DNA from 2 places in the Pseudoalteromonas sp. Scap06 genome. Region 2 is predicted to be linked to the other one. Evidence: predicted binding sites of a transcription regulator. Region 2 holds the regulator's gene; the other holds the start of a gene.
What was found. The regulator FliA, encoded in region 2, starts transcription of late flagellar genes. The targets are predictions, from matches to a motif close to CTAAAGNTNNNNNNNNNNNNGCCGATA.

Region 1 (3,423 bases), 620 kb from region 2:
CTGCTGAAGTACTACCGCAAAAAGATAAAATTATTTCAGCGATGTTTGACCACATTCACGCAAAGCGTGCTCGTTTTAATGAGCTTGCAGATGTAAAAGATGTATTTTTAGCGCAAGGTGTAGATGGCGACAAGTTTGATAAATTATTTGAAAGCTTCTCGGTACGTACACTGAGCTCTAAAATGAAGCGCGACCAAGATTACTTTAAAGGAAAAGGGGCACTGCGTGGCGTTCCAACATTTATTGTTAATGGTAAATATAAGCTTAACTTAGGTGGCGAGTCAGGTATTTCATCGCCAGAAGATGTAAGCGCACTTATTAACTACTTAGCAAATAAATAATTAGTTTAGTGAAATAAAAAAGCTCCGAAAGGAGCTTTTTTATTTGGAGAAGAAAATTCATTATGGAAAAAATTTTAATCTCAAGTTGTTTGTTAGGTTTGCCAGTTCGTTATGATGGTAAAGGCCAAACAATATTGCACCCTCAACTTAATTTGTGGCAAAAGCAAAATAGATTAATCGTATTTTGTCCTGAGATTGCTGGTGGCTTACTCGTGCCTAGAGCGCCCGCTGAGATAAAGCAAAATCGAGTTATTACAAATACTGCCGAGGATGTAACAAGTGCATTTGAAGCTGGCGCTAATAAAGCATTAGCCCTTTGTAATAAGCATAATATTCGCTTTGCTTTACTAAAAGAGTCTAGTCCTTCGTGTGGCCGTAATACAATTTATGATGGAAGCCATAGTGGGGTGAAAGTAAAAGGCATGGGGCTGACCGCTAAGTTATTGGTAAAGCATCAAGTTAAAGTATTTAGTGAAGAGCAAATACCAGCACTTATCAAGGCGCTGGCATTATAGTATTGGATTTTATTTTTTCTGTAAAAATACACCAGATTCAATATGGTGTGTGTAAGGGAACTGATCAAATATTGCAAAGCGCTTAACCTCATGGGTTTGGCATAAGTGATCAAGATCACGCTCTAACGTATCTGGGTTACATGATATATAAATAATATTCTCATAGTTAGCCACTAAATCACACGTTAGGGTATCCATGCCAGCACGAGGTGGGTCGACTAGAATGGTTTGGCAGTTGTAACTACTAAGGTCAATACCATCTAAGCGAGAGAAAGTACGCTCGCCTTTCATTGCCTGAGTAAACTCTTCGCTCGACATGCGAATAATATCTAAGTTAGTTACTTTGTTTTGAGCAATATTATATTGCGCTGAATGCACAGACGATTTTGATATTTCTGTTGCCAGCACTTTATTAAATGAGCCCGCAAGTGCAATTGAAAAGTTTCCGTTACCACAATACAGCTCTAGTAAATCATTGTTTAGTGGTTTACATAGCTCTTGTGCCCACTCTAACATTTTAATATTCACCTTCGCATTAGGCTGAGTAAAGCTATTTTCTACCTGTTGATAGATTAGCTCTTGGCCATTTACCATTAAACGCTCAGTAACAAAGTCATCGCCTAATTTTTCTTTTTGCTTACGTGCACGGCCAATAAAGTCAATTTTGTACTGGCTACTTAGCTTTTCCTTTAAGGCATTAATCTCAGTTAACCAGTTTTCATCAAGTGGCTTGTGATAAAGCAAGCTTACTAAAATTTCACCGCTGAGGGTCGATAAATAATCTATTTGGAATAATTTACGACGCAGTACTTCGCAGCCTTTTAAGTTATCAATCATTACCTGCATAACTTCACCTACTAAAGGAGCTGCAGGGTCAAAGGTATCAACACGTATTTTATCTTTCGTTTGTTGATCAAACATAATGTGAAACAGATCGTCACCATCGTGCCATACTCTAAATTCTGCACGTTGACGGTAGTTAATAGGCTCAGAGCTAAATACTTCTAACTGTTTTACACCGAAACGTTGAAACTGCTCTGTAATACGCTGCTCTTTTTCATTTAATTGTGCATCGTACTGCGTGGTATCTATATTTATAACTGCCATTAACGGTATAACCTTATCGTTGAGATCTGTTTATCGGCGCTATTGTAGGGAGCGAAGCGTATTTGTCTAGTTTTGATCAAATATAGTGAGCTTTTTTTAAGCATTTTACTACAGTATAGGCTTACTTGGCCGATATAAGAGTATGTCTAAATAGGAGTCTTCTCATGAAAATAGGTAACTTTAGTTTTGTTCCAAACAGCAATGCCAATAAATACAATACTAAGCAAGCAATGCCACAGCCTAAAATAGACTCCCCACCAACTAGCTATCAGCAACGCGGAAAAGAATTGGCTGCTGCCGTATTGGGTGACAAAATGGCAAAAGAATTAGGCTTGCCGGTTGCTGAAGCGAAAAAAGACAAACCATTGTTTGATTTTAATGAAGTAGTCAAAAATGTTTTAGACTTTGTGACCAGCTCAGTAAAAAAAGCCAAAGCCAATGGTGCCGATGATGACAAGCTACAAGATATACTCAACCAGGCACGTAAAGGCGTGCAAACAGGTGTTGATGAAGCTGTCGATGAATTAAAAGGCATGGGCGTATTTAATCAAGAGCTTGAAGAGGGTATTGATAAATCAAAAGAGGGCATCTTTAATGGCCTTGATAAATTTGAGCAGAACTTATTTAATCCTCAGCCAGCAAGTGTAACGGTTAGTCAATCGCAATATGTGAACCTTAGTAACAGCGCTGATTATACTTTTACCACCGCAGAAGGTGATGAGGTGAGTATTAGTTTTGCAGACGCTTACCAATCCCAGTCATCTAGTCGCTATCAGCAAACTGAAAGCTCACAAGCATTTAGTACGCAATTTTCTGAGTCTCGTGAGTTGTCATTTTCTATGTCAGTAAATGGAGAGCTTAATGAAGACGAACAGCAAGCTATAAATGATTTAATGGCAGAGTTACAAGATGTAAGTAAAACCTTTTTCAGTGGCGACTTAGATAAAGCATTTGAACAAGCCCAAGAACTCAGCTTAGGAAATGAACAGCTGGTGGCATTTTCAATGGACTTACGTCAAAGCAAAACTGTGGCAGCTATTAAAGAGTATGAACAAATTAAGCCAACATCAGAAAAGGCCATTGCCGAAACCGTCGCACCTTTTAATGATGATCTAAAATCGGCTTACTCTAAAGCGCAAACACTAGGATTAGAAAGCCAGCTATCAGGTATCATTCAATGGCTAAATCAAGATCAACAAGAAATAGATAAACTGGTTGATTACACTAACACCATGTTTGAAAACTTAGATAAATTAAACACAGCTACTGCAAAACTAAACGCTGAGTAAAACTACTTTCTTTTATAAAAGCCTCATGGCAAACTGCCGTTCTAAGTAAAGAGTAGGAATGGTAGTTTGTCAGCGCACATCATGGTATTTGATTCAGGTATAGGTGGAACCACAGTACTTGAGCATATTCAGCAAAGCATTCCTCACGCTCAATATAGTTACTTCATGGAT
Region 2 (3,423 bases):
TTACTAATGGTCAGCGAGTACCAGAAGATATCAGAGTGGCAAATGCTGAAAAACTAGTAAAAAAAGCTGAGCAATTGTATTTAAAAAGAATAAAAGCACAACAATCAAGACACCAATCAGTGGCGTCGAACACAGTAGAGATGTATGATTAACACAGTTTTAGATCAAGCAAGCGGCCTTCGCAAAATGAGCAACAATAATAATAACGGCGTAAAAGTTATCGCTGTCACCGGCGGCAAAGGTGGAGTGGGTAAAACAAACGTATCCCTTAACACGGCAATCGCGTTAGGCCAACAAGGCAAGCGTGTGCTGGTATTAGATGCTGATTTAGGGTTAGCTAATTGTGATGTTATGCTTGGACTGCGTGTAGAGCGCAATTTGTCTCATGTTTTATCAGGTGAATGTGAACTCGAAGATATTTTAGTTGAAGGCCCCGCAGGCATAAAAATAGTACCTGCAACATCGGGATCGCAAAGCATGGTTGAGCTATCTCCTTCAGAGCACGCCGGACTTATCCGTGCATTTAGCGAGCTTAACACCGATTTTGATATTTTAATTGTGGATACCGCAGCGGGTATTTCTGACATGGTATTGAGCTTTTCTCGCGCCGCACAAGATGTGGTTGTGGTGGTATGTGATGAGCCAACCTCAATTACTGATGCTTATGCACTAATTAAAGTACTGAGCCGTGAACACGGCGTAATCAAATTTAAAATTGTTGCCAACATGGTGCGTAGCTTACGTGAAGGGCAGGAATTATTTGCTAAACTATCAAAAGTAACCGACCGATTTTTAGATATAACCATGGAGTTGGTTGCAACAGTTCCTTATGATGAGAATATGCGCAAATCAACGCGTCGCCAAAAAGTGATAGTTGAAGTTTTTCCAGGGTCTCCTGCTGCGATTGCTTTTAAAACACTGGCGACAAAAATTACTAAGTGGCAAACACCTAGTCAAGCCTCGGGTCATTTAGAGTTTTTTATTGAGAAGCTAGTTAGTAACTAACGATGACAATACCGGTGAATAGAGCTATGGGATATCAGTCAGCACAGAATTTAAATATGATTGTTGAAAAGCATGCCTCATTAGTCAAAAAAGTGGCATGCCATTTAATTGCTCGTTTACCGGCCAGTGTGCAACTAGATGATTTAATTCAATCAGGTATGATTGGCTTAATAGAGGCTTCAAAAAACTTCGATGCCAGTAAAGGCGCGAGTTTTGAAACCTTTGCGGGTATTCGTATTCGTGGTGCAATGATAGATGAAATGCGACGAGGTGATTGGGTTCCACGTTCAGTTCACAGAAAAAGTAGACTAGTAGCAGAGACGATAGTCGCGCTTGAAAACAGTTTAAATCGTGAACCTAAAGATAGTGAAGTGGCTGAAAAACTTGAAATTTCGTTAAATGAGTACCATCATATTTTAAATGATGTCAATGTAAGCAAAGTTTTGGGCATTGAGGACCTTGGTATTGACGATGATGTGATTACACCTCATGGCCAAGATTTAGCACTAGACAAACCTTTCAATAATGTTAAAAATGAACGGTTTAATGAGTCTTTACTCAATGCGATAAAGTCGTTACCGGAAAAAGATGCAATGGTGCTTTCTTTGTACTATAACGATGAAATGAATTTAAAAGAAATTGGGCATATACTCGATGTTAGTGAGTCGCGTGTAAGTCAGATACATGGTCAGGCGATGATTAAGCTTAAAGCAAAAATCAATGACTGGATAAACTAGAAGTAAGTAAATAAAGGTTCAGGCCTCACTGGAGGATGTTTTGGATAAAAACATTAAAATTCTTGTTGTTGATGATTTTTCAACAATGAGACGTATTATTAAAAACCTGTTGCGCGATTTAGGTTTTACCAATGTTCAAGAAGCGGATGATGGGTCAACTGCTTTACCTATGTTGCAAAATCAAGTATTTGATTTTGTTGTAACAGATTGGAATATGCCAGGCATGCAAGGTATTGATCTTTTGAGGGCAATTCGAGCTGATGACAAATTAAAGCATATTCCTGTTTTAATGGTTACAGCAGAAGCTAAAAAAGAACAAATAGTAGCTGCGGCCCAAGCAGGTGTTAATGGTTATATTGTTAAACCATTTACTGCAGGTACATTGAAGACTAAATTAGAAAAAGTGTTCGAACGCTTAGGTTAATGAGAGGGAGAGGCTTATGTCAGCACCTGCTGCGCCTCAGATTACTTTAGAACAAGCTCGCCAGTTGGTTGTTTTTTTAGAAAATGGTGAGCAAGATAAAGCGAATCAGTTAATTTTAGAAACAGCTTCACAAGAGCAATCACAGTTATTTGCTGAGGTAGGTAAGTTAACGCGTCAATTACATGAAGCTTTAAAGAGTTTCGAGTTAGATACGCGCTTAACAGACATTACCACTGATGCCATCCCTGATGCTAAGAAACGCCTCAACTATGTCATGGAAATGACTGAGAATGCAGCCAATAAAACAATGGATGCAGTTGAAGCTAGCTTACCTTTAGCGCAAGAAATTGCTGACGAAATTTCTGATATCAAGCCAACGTGGGATCGGTTAATGAACCGGGAAATTGAGCTTGGTGAGTTTAAGTCACTTTGTCATAGTATTGATAAGTTTATGAACAGCTCTCATCATAAAACTGATGAGTTGCAGATGTTGATGACCAATGTATTGATGGCTCAAGACTATCAAGATTTAACTGGTCAGGTTATTCGTCGTGTTATTGAACTTGTGCGTGAAGTTGAAGAAAGCTTGATCCACTTGTTAACTGCATTTGCAGCACAAGGTGAGGTTGAGCCAACACAACAGACCGAACAACCAGAAGAAACAGAAGATTCCATTGTTGCACAAACACTAGCAGGCCCTGAAGGGCCTATTATTGATAAAGAATCGCGTAATGATGTTGTATCTGATCAAGATGAAGTTGATGATCTATTATCAAGTTTGGGCTTCTAATAGGAGAGTACTGCATGAGCTTTGAAGTCGATGAAGATATTTTACAAGACTTTTTAGTAGAGGCCGGAGAAATCCTTGAGCTTTTATCTGAACAGTTAGTAGAACTGGAAAACAACCCAGATGATACTGAACTACTAAACGCAATATTTCGTGGTTTCCACACTGTAAAAGGTGGCGCCGGCTTTTTGGCAATGACAGAGCTTGTTGATGCATGTCATGGTGCTGAAAACGTGTTTGATTTATTGCGCCAAGGTGTAAGAACAGTTAACTCTGAATTAATGGATGTAATTTTACAAGCGCTCGACACCATTAATGAAATGTTTGCCACAATTAAAAATCGTGACCAGCCAGAACCTGCTGATCCAGAGTTACTTGCAGTCCTTCATAAGCTTGGACAACCACCGACGGCAGAAGAGCTAGCCGGCGATGCTGTAGTTGAGGAAGATACAGCCTCTGTTGAAACCCCA

Region 1: the regulator FliA is predicted to act here: its motif matches at 2,072-2,098, upstream of FLM47_RS14065 (DUF5610 domain-containing protein).

The regions. Positions count from the first base shown of each region.
Region 1 covers NZ_CP041330.1:3,042,974-3,046,396, reverse strand. Annotated here, with positions in the region: gene FLM47_RS14080 (thiol:disulfide interchange protein DsbA/DsbL) at 1-341, shown strand, start outside; gene FLM47_RS14075 (DUF523 domain-containing protein) at 404-856, shown strand; gene trmA (tRNA (uridine(54)-C5)-methyltransferase TrmA) at 866-1,963, opposite strand; gene FLM47_RS14065 (DUF5610 domain-containing protein) at 2,128-3,252, shown strand; gene murI (glutamate racemase) at 3,319-3,423, shown strand, end outside.
Region 2 covers NZ_CP041330.1:2,422,733-2,426,155, reverse strand. Annotated here, with positions in the region: gene flhF (flagellar biosynthesis protein FlhF) at 1-152, shown strand, start outside; gene FLM47_RS11265 (MinD/ParA family protein) at 145-1,005, shown strand; gene FLM47_RS11260 (RNA polymerase sigma factor FliA) at 1,032-1,742, shown strand; gene cheY (chemotaxis response regulator CheY) at 1,783-2,166, shown strand; gene FLM47_RS11250 (protein phosphatase CheZ) at 2,183-2,956, shown strand; gene FLM47_RS11245 (chemotaxis protein CheA) at 2,971-3,423, shown strand, end outside.